2 regions of the Ochrobactrum sp. P6BSIII genome follow, and region 1 is predicted to be linked to the other one. Evidence: predicted binding sites of a transcription regulator. Region 1 holds the regulator's gene; the other holds the start of a gene.
The links. Region 1 encodes LexA, which represses DNA repair genes until DNA is damaged. Its sites were predicted from a motif close to TGTTCNNNNTGTGTTCNG; they were not measured.

Region 1 (7,340 bases):
GCCGTTGCAAGCCGGAAGAGCTGAAAGGTGGCGATGCTGCGGAGAACGCCAAGGCGCTGATCGCCGTTCTCGAAGGCGCCAAGAACGCCTATCGCGACATCGTGCTTCTCAACTCCGCCGCTGCGCTCGTGATCGCAGGCAAGGCCGAGGATCTGAAGGACGGCATCGCTCAGGCAGCCCATTCCATTGATAGCGGCGCGGCATTGGCCGTTTTGCAAAAAGTAATCGCTGTCTCAAACGACAAGACAGTCTGACGAGAGGAAGCGCATCATGTCCACCGACATTCTCCGTAAGATCGAAGTCTATAAGCGCGAGGAAATCGCTGCTGCCAAGGCGTGTCACACGGTTGAAGACCTGAAGGCGCGCGCCAAGGATCAGGCCGCACCACGCGGTTTTCTCAAGGCGCTTGAAGCGAAACGTGCAGCCGATCAGTTTGCACTGATCGCTGAAATCAAGAAGGCCAGCCCTTCCAAAGGTTTGATCCGCCCGGATTTCAATCCGCCAGCACTGGCAAAAGCCTATGAAGACGGTGGCGCTGCCTGCCTTTCAGTTCTGACCGATACGCCATCCTTCCAGGGCGCGCCGGAATTCCTGATGGCAGCGCGAGAAGCATGCAGCCTGCCTGCTTTGCGCAAGGATTTCCTGTTCGACACCTATCAGGTCTATGAAGCGCGCAGCTGGGGTGCGGACTGCATTCTGATCATCCTCGCAAGCGTCGATGACGATCTGGCCAGGGCACTGGAAGAAACCGCTTTCGAACTCGGTATGGATGCGCTCCTCGAAGTGCATGACGAGGCCGAAATGGAACGTGCGCTCAAGCTTTCTTCGCGTCTGCTGGGCGTCAACAATCGCAACCTACGCACGTTTGAAGTCAGCCTGACCGTTTCCGAACGCCTGTCGAAAACGGCCCCTGCCGACCGTCTGCTGGTTGGCGAAAGCGGCATCTTCACCCATGACGATTGCCTGCGTCTGGAAAAGTCCGGCATCGGCACGTTCCTCATCGGCGAAAGCCTGATGCGCAAGGACGATGTTGCCGCCGCCACGCGCGAGCTTCTGACCGGCAAGGCTTAATGTCATGACCTCGGATGCGGCCAAGCTCACCCATCTCGACCAGACCGGCGCTGCCAATATGGTGGATGTCGGCGCCAAGGATGAGACGGAGCGGCAGGCCGTTGCCGAAGGCAGCGTGACCATGAAACCGGAAACGCTGGCGCTCATTCTGGCGGGCGATGCAGCCAAGGGCGATGTGATCGGCACAGCGCGTCTTGCAGGCATCATGGCTGCGAAAAGAACCGCCGACCTCATTCCGCTTTGCCATCCACTCATGCTGAGCAAGGTCGCGGTGGATATAGTCCCGGATCACGCATTGCCCGGTCTGCGCGTGCGTGCGCTTGCCAAACTGAACGGCCGCACTGGCGTTGAAATGGAAGCGCTCACAGCCGTTTCCGTGACGTGCCTGACGATCTATGACATGGCCAAGGCTGTCGATCGCCATATGGAAATCGGCAATATTCGCGTTGTGGAAAAGAGCGGTGGCAAGTCCGGCGACTGGAAGGTCTGAAGCGGCCTCACAAAACTGAGTTCGAGAGGAAATACGATGTCCCTTCTCCCGGTCGAAGATGCTCTGGCGCGTATACTCTCCTCCGCAGAACCGCATGGCCTTGAAACTCTTACGCTGAATGAAGCTGGCGGGCGCGTTGTTGCCCGCGCCGTCGAGGCCCGTTTCCTGCAACCACCTTTCGACTGCTCGGCCATGGATGGCTATGCGCTGATAGCGCCTGCAGAAATCGCCTATCCCCTTCAGTTGACCATTATCGGTGAATCCGCTGCTGGCAAGCGTTTCGAAGGCTCCCTGCTGCCCGGACAGGCCGTGCGCATTTTCACCGGCGCGCCGATACCTGAAGCCGCTGATACGATTGTCATTCAGGAACATACCGAACGTTCCGGCGATCAGCTGACCATTCTGGAAGGCATCGAACCCGGACGGCATATCCGCCGGGCCGGTCTCGATTTTGCTCCCGGCAAGACCGTCATACCGGTCGGTCGCGAACTGGACGCACCCGCCCTGTCACTGGCTGCTGCAAGCGGCAATCCATCGCTCGATGTGTTTCGCAAACCGCGCATTTCCATATTGGCTACCGGCGATGAACTTGTTCCGCCCGGAGCCACGACCGGACCGGACCAGATCGTCGCTTCGAACAGTGTGGGCATTGCCGAAATCGTGCGCCGCGCTGGCGGCTACTCCGAAGATATGGGCATCATTCCGGACGATCCGACACAGATTGAATCGGCTATTGCCAGCGCTCTGAACAGTGGAACCGATATTCTGGTGACCGTTGGCGGCGCATCGGTCGGTGATCGCGATTACATGCATAGTGCTCTACGCAATTGCGGTGTCGATCTCGGTTTCTGGAAAATCGCCATGCGTCCCGGAAAACCACTTATGTACGGGCGCAAGACTGTCGACGGCAGCACCGTCCATGTGATAGGCCTGCCCGGAAACCCGGTTTCAAGCCTCGTTTGCAGCCTCGTTTTTCTTCGCCCGCTGATCGCGAAACTTGCAGGCACCGATCTGACGGCAGATATCCGCCCTGCGAAACTCGGTCAGGCGATGCCTGCCAATGACCATCGGCGCGATTTTGTACGCGCCACGGTCGAATCGCAAAGCGATGGAACGCTGCTGGCAACACCATTTCCAGTACAGGATTCGTCCATGCTGACAGCCCTCGTCGGCTCCAATGCATTGCTCATTCGTGACGAAAATGCCCCGGCAGCAGATGCAGGCAGTTCGTGCCGCGTGCTTATGCTACGTTAAAAAGCACCAGAATGGTCACTTTTGCTGCCTCGAAACAACGCGAAGCAAAAGCCACAATGGATTGAAAATAAAACGCTTCCTTGGATAAGGACCGGCCCGTCACGGGGCCCTGTGAACGTTCCGGCAACAAGCCGCCAGCCCGTTAATCATTTTAAAACCATTGCAGAACAAGACTGGAACATATAGTGTTCGTTCTGGTTTTGTTTTTCTCGATTCTTATCTGGTCGGAGGGTGTCGCGCATGTTGACCCGTAAGCAGCACGAGCTTCTGCTGTTCATTCATGATCGTCTGAAAGAAACAGGTATTCCGCCATCTTTTGACGAAATGAAGGAAGCGCTCGACCTTGCTTCCAAGTCGGGCATTCATCGGCTGATCACCGCTCTGGAAGAACGGGGCTTCATTCGCAGGCTGCCGAACCGGGCACGTGCGCTGGAAGTGCTTCGCCTGCCGGATTCGATTGCACCGGGACTGAACGCGCAGAAGAAATTTGCGCCGAGCGTCATCGAAGGCAGCCTGGGCAAGGCCCCTCCTGCACCGGTGCAGCCGTTACGCTCCGCACCTGTTGCGACCAATGATGATGTTTCGGCGACCGTATCGGTACCGGTCATGGGTCGCATCGCCGCCGGTGTGCCGATCTCAGCCATTCAAAGCCAGACGCATTCGCTCAGCCTCCCCCCGGAGATGATTGGTGCGGGCGAACATTATGCGCTGGAGGTCAAGGGCGACTCGATGATCGAAGCCGGGATTTTCGATGGCGATACAGTCATCATCAAGCGCGGCGATATCGCCAACCCGGGTGAAATCGTTGTCGCACTGGTTGATGATGAAGAAGCAACCTTGAAGCGGTTCCGCCGCAAGGGCGCATCTATTGCGCTTGAAGCCGCAAACCCAGCTTATGAAACACGTATCTTCGGCCCAGACCGCGTTCGCGTGCAGGGCAAGCTGGTCGGATTGATCCGCCGGTACTGATCGTTAGGTCCGAAAATGGAACCGCGTTTTCGGACGGACATGCGCAAAATGCGGCTTGAACCGCCGACTAGTTGAATTGCAACGCGCTCAAAACACTATTATCATTCGCATCTGCCCGGCCCCTGATCGTCAGTGGCCAGGCATTGCGTTTCTGCCTTTTGAGTAGGCTGCTTCTTCTTATATTCCCGATCAGGTAAGCCACGTGCCGCGCGCGAATAGAGCCGGAACAGATGCCACGGACGCCGTGGCTCATCGATGGCGAAAGCTAGCCTGTCGTCATAACGCGGATCGGTAAAATTGCGCCGCTGAGGTGTGCTGTCGTTTACGGACGTCAGATCGCCAGCAAGAGCCACGATAGAATTGCCGGTCGTGTCTTTCTTGTCGCCAAGTCTCATCTCCACTGTGCCTCGCAACGCCAGATCACGGCGGTTGATGACGAGCCTCTTTTGATGTGCACATCCCGGTATTTTCCCGGCTATCGCGAGGATAACGATATCACCGACATCGCAAGCGACGTCCTGAACGGCAGGATCAGCCGTATAGGCCAGTACACGCCCATCGCGTAATGTAATCGCGCATAATTCGTCTTCGCAGATAAAGCCGTCAGTCGGTATTCCGCGAAGCCTGTCTTTTGCGTGCTGTGGTATCAGGAATTGCGTTGCGAGATAGGCTGTTTTCCAGTTGTCTATTGTGAACTTTGACGGCCTGTCGCGGTTCACAGCAAAACGCCCATCGGGCAGACGAACCCCAACCAGCTTTGCATCTTCGGATATCACAACATCTGGAAACGGCTCGTGCACGAAGGCAATAAATCCCGCCAAAACAAATAGTAACGCCAGAATCTTGAATCGCGTTGTGAACAATACAGCGATCACGAGCGCTATGGTCCAGAATGCGAGCGCTGCTATCGGCATCGCTCCCGGATTGCCATCAGGCGACCATGACGCGATCATGCTCGCAAGGGTGCGGACAATCCAGATACCAGACCCGGCAATGGTCAATGGCAGCCAATCTAGGCCAAGTGGCATCAATACGAGGCCCAGAACGGAAAAAGGCATGACCAGTGTGGCGATCACCGGATCGGCCAGCACATTGCCGATCAGCCCGAACGGTGCGGTATTGTTGAAATGATAGGCGGCGAAAATGCCGCTCGCAATTCCTGCCACAAGCGATGTCCCGGCAGCAGCAATAGCTGATTTAACAACCTTCATTGGCAAACCGGCCGCTGGCGAAGCCGCACGCCTCTCCACATGCTGCAATTTTTTGGCTTTACGCGCTCCCCACCACGCATAGCCAGCAATCAGCGCCGCCGTTGCCGAATAGGACATCTGGAAACTCGGCCCGAGTATTTCATGCGGTGAGATTGCTATTGTCACCACACCGGCGACTGCCACATTGCGCATGCTGAGTGCAGCGCGGTCAAACAGCAATGCGCTAAGCATGACGGCGATCATCACATAGCTGCGCTGGGCTGCAACGTCGGCACCAGACATGGCGAGATAGAACGTGCAGCTTAGCAACGACAGGAAAGCGGCATATTTCTTGACCGGGTGCCGGACGCTGAAGGCTGGAAAGAGCGCAAAGGCAGACCTGAGAGCAAACATCACGACACCCGCCGCCAGCGCCATGTGCAGACCTGATATTGAGAGAATATGCGCCAGACCGGCCTTGCGAAGGTCCTCATTGGTCTCCTCGCTGATGCCACCGCGCGTACCGGCGATCAATGCGGCGGTGACATTGCCATCTTCACCGCCGATCACCTCCTCGACCCGTTCCGACACGCGCACGCGGAGCAAGGCAATCCATTCGCTGATTTCTGCCGTCAGACTTGTCTGTGGCGGAACATTTGCCGTCTTCGGATTTCCCAGAAAGAACCCGTTTGCTCCGATACCGTTGAAATAGGCATGGAAGGAAAAGTCGTAATTGCCCGGACGCACCGGGCCTGACGGCACCCGCAACCGCGCAAAGCCGGTCAATCCGCCACCGATCGATGTATCCGCCGGTATATCTCGCGCATTGATGCGAATACGTGTCGGTGAAAAGCGCAGTGTCGGGCGTTCTGTTGTCAGCAAATCCAGTGTGATACGCCAGCTTCCATTATCCTGTGCATCCAGTGCAACAACCCGGCCAGTGACACGCGTCGACACATCGGAACCGAGCATCGGCGTTGCCATGCGTACGGTTTCCCATTTGCCGCTCACAAGACCAAGCTGGAAAGCAACTGCCAATGTCAGCACCTGCCCGGCAAAGAAGTGCTTCCGCATCAGTATGCGAATGATAACCAGCCCGACCAGTAAGGCCAGAATGGGCGTCCAATCAGGTTCGAAGGAGAAAGTGAAATAGATCACCGCACCCAATCCGCTGAAAATCGGAATCAGCAGAAAGAAAATTCCGCGCGCCGTTTCGAGATGGATGGCTTCCGCGAAAGCAGCGGGAGTTCTCCGCGCCATGTCGGCAACGGTGTCGCGCCAGCCGGTTGGTTGAACGTCAGGCGGCTGATTTTGGCCATCATGATCGGCAGGCGCGGTTGTGGGTTCAGGCCACGGTTCTGGAAGATAAGAACACGTCAGGCCATCGGGCAGGCTTTTGACAAGCGCCCGCTCATTGGCCTCATCCGAAGCCTTGGCCATATCACCTAAGCGCGTCATGCCCCCGCCTGACTGCAAAAAAGGTCTTTTTGTCGAAATACCCCAAAAGAACAATGCCGCAAGGCGCCGAAACAAACGCGAAGCCCTTGCGCGTAGTGCTGCCTATGCTACATGAACGCCAGTCGAAATCGAGAGGGTTTCGTTATAGAAATCCTCGTTCTCGCTCTTTGGAAGCGAGTATCGGAATTCAGTTTTGCGCCCCTGCCCCGGCAATTGCCGCTGTCTTGACGGGCGCGCAATAAAGTGGAGCTACCATGTCGAAACCGGTCGTCACCCGTTTTGCCCCTTCGCCCACGGGTTATCTTCATATCGGCGGTGCCCGTACTGCCCTGTTCAACTGGCTTTATGCCAAGCACACGGGCGGCAAGATGCTGCTGCGTATTGAAGACACCGACCGTGAACGTTCCACCGATGCAGCCACCGCGGCCATTCTCGACGGTCTGACCTGGCTTGGTCTCGACTGGGAAGGCGATGCGATCTCGCAGTTCGAACGCGCTCCGCGTCACCGCGAAGTCGCCGAAGAACTCGTCGCTCTAGGCAAAGCCTATTACTGCTACACGACGCCGGAAGAGCTGGAAGAAATGCGCGAGAAGGCGCGTGCCGAAGGCCGCCCGCCGCGTTATGATGGCCGCTGGCGCGACCGCGATCCGTCCGAAGCGCCTGCAGGTGTAAAGCCTGTCATTCGCATCAAGGCGCCGCAGGAAGGCGAAACACTCGTGCGCGACGCCGTACAGGGCGATGTGCGCTTCCCCAACAAGGATCTCGATGATTTCATCATTCTGCGTTCCGACGGCACGCCGACCTACATGCACGCGGTTGTCGTTGACGACCATGACATGGGCGTCACGCATATCATCCGCGGCGACGATCATTTGACGAATGCAGCGCGCCAGACCGTGATCTATGAC
Region 2 (7,340 bases), on a different contig from region 1:
CGAGATCATGAGTCAGGCCTTCGTGAAAGATGCGCGCAAAAGCGCCCAGACAGACGAAGCATATCGCGCCTTCACGCTGAGCCACGACATTCCGCTCGAGCGAGAATCACAGCGCGCTGCCCTGATGGAATGGAGCCAGTCCTTACTGTTCAATCTTTATGGGAACAGCGACAGCCCCCTGCTCTCGCTCGGCAGCTCGGATTTCGGCCTTTGGCTGCAGCACAAGGCTGACATGTTGTTTTCAGGTTCGACGACACTTGAGCGCCTGCGCCAGACCGTCAATCAGATAGATTATGAACTGTTGCCCAACCTGAATACAGCCCGCAAAAGTGACCCCGCCGGGCTTGCGGCGATCATGGCGGAGTTCCAGACCAGAATTGGCGAAGCAAAGTTTCTGCTGGCGGAACTGTTTCAGGCCGCCGCAACGATGGAAACCGGTCGTGACCCGCTGACGCGCGCCCTGAACCGCCGTTTCCTGCCGCCCATTTTGACGCGTGAAATCCGCATGGCTTCGCAGAAGGGCCTCGATCTCAGCATTCTGATGGTTGATATCGATCACTTCAAACGCATCAATGACACCCATGGGCATGGCGGCGGCGACGCCATATTGCAGCAGGTCGCGGAAACTATACTGGCGCATTGCCGCCCGGGAGATTTTGTCTTCCGCTATGGCGGCGAGGAATTTCTCGTCGCGCTTGTCGAAACCGATGAACACAGGGCCTTGGCTATCGGTGAAGAGCTGCGCGAGCTGGTGCAGCAACAGAAGTTCAACCTGACCAATGGTGCGGTGGATACGGTGACACTTTCCATCGGCATTGCGACTTTCAACGGCCATCCCGATTATACGCATCTGGTCGATGCAGCTGATCAGGCGCTCTATCGGGCCAAACAGTCTGGCCGCAACCGGTGCGAAACCGAAGTGCCGCTCGCGGTTCAGTGAAGAGCAGAGGCATTTTGACATCTGGAAACGGTCACTGAAAACCGCCATATGCTCCCATCATGACCAACACTGCTCCACTCATGGATAGTTCATCCAAGCCGCAACGAGACACGCTCAATGTGCAGTTTCTGCCTGTGGACGCTGATGCGCCGCCGGTGGAATGGCTGGTGGCGGACGGCCTTACCGATTACGAAGACGCTCTCGCCTTCATGGAAGCGCGGGTGCAGGCCATTCGTGAAGGCACGACGAATGAACTTGTCTGGCTGGTGGAGCACCCTCCCCTTTATACGGCTGGTACGAGCGCGCGGGCGGAAGATCTGCTGACGCCCGACAGCCTGCCAGTGTTCAACACGGGGCGCGGTGGCGAATATACCTATCACGGTCCCGGCCAGCGTGTGGCCTATGTGATGCTGGACCTGAAGCGCCGTCGCGAAGATGTACGCGCTTTCGTGGCGGCATTGGAACAATGGATTATTGAAAGCCTCGCCGAATTCAACGTGAAAGGCGAACGCCGCGAAGATCGCGTCGGTGTCTGGGTGATGCGCCCTGAAAAGCCGCGGCTTGCCAATGGCGATATGTGCGAGGACAAGATTGCCGCCATAGGCATTCGCCTGCGTCGCTGGGTCAGCTTTCACGGCATCGCCATCAATGTCGAGCCGAATCTCGGCCACTACGGCGGCATCGTACCATGCGGTATTTCAGAGCACGGCGTCACCAGCCTCGTCGATCTAGGCTTGCCGGTAACCTTGGGCGATATGGACGTGGCGCTTGGCAAGGCCTTTGAAAACGTCTTCGGGCCACGCGCAATAAAGTAAGCGTCAGGCTTCGACCTTCAGCTTGCGCTCGCGCATGAACACATAGAAGCCTGAACCGATGATGATTGCGATGCCGAACCATTTGGACGGCGTCGGAAAATCACCGAAGACGATAAGCCCAACCAGAACCGCGTTCACGATTTCTAGATACTGGAACGGGGCTAGCATCGAGGCTGGCGCCAGCTTGAAGGCATGCACGACCATCAGGTGACTGACCGTGCCGATAGTGCCCAGAATCAGCAATAGCAGCCAGGGTTGGAAGCTCTGCGGCAGACCAAAGCTAAGGTCCGCGAACCCCATGGACGGACCAACGAGCATGGCAAGGCCTGCAAACATCCATCCGCCAATACCGGCATAAAACTGCATGACGAGCGGGCTTTCCTTCGCGCCGAGTTTACGGTTCAGGATCAGATAAATCGCGAATGTCACTGCCGTCGCCAGCGGCAGCAGCGAGACTGCGCCGAAAATCTCGAAGCTTGGCTGAATGACGATCATCGTACCGATGAGGCCGATGCCGACCGCGCTGAACCGCCGCCAGCCGACTTTCTCCTTGAGGAAGATCGCCGAAAGCAGCGTGAGGATGAGCGGCTCTGCGAAGAACACGGCCATGGCGTCAGCCAACGGCATATATTTGACCGCTGTAAAGAAACACAGGCCGCCGAATCCCATCAGTACGCCACGTATGAGGTTTCCCGCGAGATGGTGTGTGCGAAGTGCCGCCACACCACCACCTGCTGCAAGAAGAATGAGGAACATCAGCAGGCTTTGTACGAAAAAGCGCATGAAAGTGACAGTTGCCGGGGGCATATTGTCCATCATGGCCAACCATTTGCCGATGGCGTCCATCAGCGGCAGCATCAAGACGGACACGACCATAATGGCCATGCCTTTTACATGCGCTTCTATGCCGCCTGTCGCGCTGCCCTGCATTTCCCCACTCACTCGTTTGCTATGGATGCTTGTTCATCCGCTCTATGCGAATGACAAATGCGTTTCCACCTTATTTGTCGAATGGACAGTCGCTTGTTTGACTTTCGCCTTGTTTCTGGTGCAAACCGACCAGAGATCACACGAAAACCTTTGATAAAGCCGTGCGAAAGTGGAACGTAAGGCGAACTTCATTCGCCTTTCATGGCTGCGCATGGCATCATTCAGATGATTCGCAGACAGTATATTTTCGGTCCATGCTCAGGCGCCAAGCCGCATGGTCCTTCCTGAAATTCTGACAGAGAGCTTATCGGGCAAAGATGGACGACAGCAACGATCTCTTTTCAAGAGTGGTGAATAACGCCCGGGAGCGGCAGGTGGAACGGCGTACGGAAAAGAGCGCCGCGCCTCAACCCGTCGCACCGCCTGTGGCGACGCCGTTGCCTTCCGCACCTGCTCCACAGGCCGCAAAGCCGGTCACGACCAAGGCGCCACCAGTGTCATCCGGCGGCGATGATTACAACGCCTCGTCCATTCGCGTTCTCGAAGGGCTGGAGCCGGTACGTCTGCGCCCCGGCATGTATATCGGCGGCACCGATGAAAAGGCGCTGCATCACCTGTTCGCGGAAGTCATCGATAACTCGATGGACGAAGCCGTTGCAGGACATGCAAACTTCATCGAAGTCAGCCTCGATGCCGAAGGTTTCATCACCGTTTCTGATAATGGGCGCGGCATTCCGGTTGACGAGCACCCGCAGGTGCCGGGAAAATCCACGCTCGAAGTCATCATGACCAAGCTGCATGCCGGCGGCAAGTTTGACGGCAAGGCCTACGAAACATCGGGCGGCCTGCACGGCGTCGGCGTTTCGGTGGTCAATGCGCTATCCGACGTGCTTGAAGTGGAAGTCGCGCGCAACCGTCGCCTTTATCGCCAGCGCTTTTCGCGCGGTATTCCGCAGGGCGGGCTGGAAGATGCAGGCGAAGTACACAATCGCCGCGGCACGCGTGTTCGCTTTCATCCGGACCCGGATATTTTCGGCAAGGCGGCTCATTTCGATCCGCACCGGCTGTATCGCATGGCACGGTCGAAGGCCTATCTGTTCGGCGGCGTTGAAATCCGCTGGAACTGCGATCCGTCGCTGCTCGATCCGAAAAAGGAAACGCCTGAAAAGGCCGTATTCCACTTTCCCGGTGGTCTGAAGGATTATCTTCAGGCATCGCTCGGCAAGGAACATCAGGTCACCCGCGAGCTTTTTGCCGGCAAGACCGAAAAGCAGGGCGGACATGGCGCGGTCGAATGGGCGGTCACGTGGTTCGGCGGCGACGGCTTTGTTCATTCTTATTGTAATACGATTCCGACCGCGGACGGCGGCACGCATGAAGCTGGCTTGCGCATCGCGCTGACGCGCGGTCTTAAGGGCTATGCGGAGCTGACCAATAACAAGCGGGCTTCGATCATCACGACGGATGACGTCATGGTGTCGGCAGCGGGCATGTTGTCGGTGTTTATCCGCGAGCCGGAATTCGTCGGTCAGACCAAGGACAAGCTTGCGACGGTGGAAGCGCAGCGCATCGTGGAAAACGCGATCCGCGATCCGTTCGACCATTGGCTTGCCGCCTCGCCGCAGGAGGCCTCGCGCCTGCTCGACTGGGTCGTGGATCGGGCGGAAGAACGACTGCGCCGTCGTCAGGAAAAGGAAACCGTCCGCAAAAGCGCAACGCGCAAGCTGCGCCTGCCCGGCAAGCTCGCCGATTGCACGCAAAATGCTGCTGCTGGCGCAGAATTGTTCATCGTCGAAGGTGACTCGGCAGGCGGTTCTGCCAAGCAGGCGCGTAACCGCGCCACACAGGCAATCCTGCCGCTGCGGGGCAAGATTCTCAACGTCGCCAGTGCGGGTCGTGAAAAGCTGACCGCCAACCAGCAGATTGCCGATCTCATTCAGGCGCTGGGCAGCGGCACGCGGAAGAATTATCGCGAAGATGATCTGCGCTATGATCGCGTGATCATCATGACCGATGCTGACGTGGACGGCGCGCATATCGCATCGCTGCTGATCACCTTCTTCTATCAGGAAATGCCGGAATTGATCCGCAACGGCCATCTGTATCTGGCCGTGCCGCCGCTTTACCGCCTGAGCCAGGGCGGCAAGACGGCTTATGCGCGCGACGAAGCTCATAAAGACGAGCTGATGCGCACCATGTTTACCGGGCGCGGCAAAGTGGAAATCGGTCGCTTCAAAGGCCTCGGCGAAATGCGTGCCGAGCAGTTGAAGGAAACCACGATGGACCCGAAGAAGCGCACGCTGCTGCGGGTGCAGGTGGATGAAGACTATATCGATGAAACCCGCAATACGGTCGATGAACTGATGGGCACCAAGCCGGAAGCCCGCTTCCGCTTCATCACGGATCGCGCCGCTTTCGTGGAAGAACTCGACATCTAGACGACGCTCAACATGGATAGAGCGGTGCGCTGGTTCCGGCCCGCCGCCGCTCTTTTCATATCTGAGCCTGATATTCCAATGATTTGAAAAGACTGATGTTTATGCTTTCGCGTCGATACCCAGTCGCGACTCGATATCTTCCAGCGATTCTTTGACGAAGAAAGTCTGATCCGCACTCATCGTCAGAATGCGGGTGCCGGTGCCATAGGCATTGTAAGACAGAACGTGGTTGAAATTGATTGCGAGTTTTTCGCCGCTCACATCCGTCAGCATGATCCACATGATAGCCCTCCTCTTCTAAAATCTGGTTCTTTCTAGAAGGATAGGCGCGTGGGACTGTTCGGCAACCAACGATGGTTTAAAACGTTGCGCGCATGCGCACTTTTTCAACGACGCGCCCCATGCTGACAGAGGCTTCCTCGCCCCGCCACTCGATACGGAAGCCCATTTTCTCGTAGAGACCAATGGCGGGAAGATTATCGGCATGCGTACCGATCGTTGCGGCATCGAAACCGTCGAGCAGAATTTGCGCCATCAGCGTATCAAGAATGCACCCACCGATACCCTGCCCATGATACGGCGGATCGATCCAGAGATCGGCAATATAGTTGCTGCTGGGAATTCGTGCGCCCCAGCCGAGAATTTTCCCGTTTGCTTCCGCTAAAAGAACGCCATCGGCATTTTCATGCAGATAACCAAGGAAGTTAGCTTCCAGCTCTGCACGACGTTGATCGCTTAAGGGACCTGTCTTTGCAGGAATTTCCCATGCCCTGACCGCAAGAGCAGCCATGGAAACAAATTCGCCGGGGAAGCCCCGGCGAATTGAAGTATCTACTTTTACCACCATTTGGCCGGGGTGAAGCGCCCGGCAGCCTGCTCAATGGCATGGGCTGCCTGAAACAGCGTTTCTTCCTCGAACGGGCGACCGATCAGCTGAAGGCCGAGCGGCAGGCCATGCTCGTTGATACCGGCAGGTACGGCGATGCCTGGAAGACCGGCCATGTTCACCGTGACAGTGAAGATGTCATTGAGGTACATCTTGACCGGATCGTTGGCGAGGTCTTCATCAGCAAGACCAAATGCAGCCGACGGCGTCGCAGGCGTGAGGATAGCGTGCACGCCCTTGGCGAAAACGTCTTCGAAGTCTTTCTTGATCAGCGTGCGAACCTTCTGGGCGCGCAGATAATAGGCGTCGTAATAGCCAGCCGACAGCACATAGGTGCCAATAACGATACGGCGCTTCACTTCCTTGCCGAAGCCAGCTGCGCGGGTCTGCTCGTACATGTCGGCGATGTCCTTGCCGGGCACGCGCAGGCCATAGCGCACGCCGTCATAACGCGCGAGGTTGGACGAAGCTTCCGCCGGTGCGACAATGTAATAAGCTGGCAGGGCATATTTCGTGTGCGGCAGCGAAATATCGACGATTTCAGCACCGGCATCCTTCAGATACTGAATGCCCTTCTGCCACAATTCTTCGATCTCGCCAGGCATGCCATCGACGCGATATTCCCGCGGAATACCGATCTTGATGCCTTTCAGCGACTTGCCAATAGCTGCTTCGTAATCCGGCACCGGCAGATCGACCGAGGTGGTGTCCTTGAGGTCGAGCGAGGCCATGGACTTTAGCAGGATAGCGGCGTCTCGCACGTCGCGGGCAATCGGACCAGCCTGATCAAGCGACGAGGCGAAGGCAACCGTGCCCCAACGCGATACGCGGCCATAGGTCGGCTTGATACCAACCGTGCCGGTGAAGGCGGCAGGCTGGCGGATCGAGCCGCCGGTATCGGTTGCGGTGGCACCGGCGCAAAGCTGCGCGGCGACGGCAGCAGCCGAACCACCGGACGAACCGCCCGGCACGAGATCGGCATTCGAGCCCTTGGCGCGCCAAGGGTTTTTCACGGGGCCGTAATAGGAGCTTTCATTGGACGAGCCCATGGCGAATTCGTCCATGTTGAGCTTGCCCAGCATGACCGCGCCGTCCGCCCACAGATTGGCGGTGACGGTCGATTCATATTCCGGCTTGAAGCCGTCGAGAATGTGCGAGCAAGCCTGCGTATGCACACCTTTGGTCGCGAACAGATCCTTCACACCAAGCGGAATGCCTTCCAGCGTGCCTGCTTCGCCCTTGGCGATGCGTTCATCCGAGGCCTTGGCCATGGAACGCGCCTGATCATGCGTAACCGTCACATAGGCATTGAGTGCTTCATTGGCGGTGTC

Region 2: parE (DNA topoisomerase IV subunit B) is a predicted target of LexA. The motif match lies at 2,856-2,873, and genes of this name have one in related genera.

What each region holds. Positions count from the first base shown of each region.
Region 1 covers NZ_JACGXB010000020.1:7,959-15,298, reverse strand. The annotation lists gene trpD (anthranilate phosphoribosyltransferase) at 1-254, shown strand, start outside; gene trpC (indole-3-glycerol phosphate synthase TrpC) at 271-1,071, shown strand; gene moaC (cyclic pyranopterin monophosphate synthase MoaC) at 1,076-1,561, shown strand; gene FHW00_RS21405 (molybdopterin molybdotransferase MoeA) at 1,598-2,815, shown strand; gene lexA (transcriptional repressor LexA) at 3,056-3,784, shown strand; gene FHW00_RS21395 (ComEC/Rec2 family competence protein) at 3,886-6,432, opposite strand; gene gltX (glutamate--tRNA ligase) at 6,687-7,340, shown strand, end outside.
Region 2 covers NZ_JACGXB010000002.1:313,298-320,637, reverse strand. The annotation lists gene FHW00_RS03865 (GGDEF domain-containing protein) at 1-940, shown strand, start outside; gene lipB (lipoyl(octanoyl) transferase LipB) at 1,021-1,755, shown strand; gene FHW00_RS03855 (DMT family transporter) at 1,759-2,685, opposite strand; gene parE (DNA topoisomerase IV subunit B) at 3,003-5,123, shown strand; gene FHW00_RS03845 (hypothetical protein) at 5,223-5,405, opposite strand; gene FHW00_RS03840 (GNAT family N-acetyltransferase) at 5,482-5,913, opposite strand; gene gatA (Asp-tRNA(Asn)/Glu-tRNA(Gln) amidotransferase subunit GatA) at 5,961-7,340, opposite strand, start outside.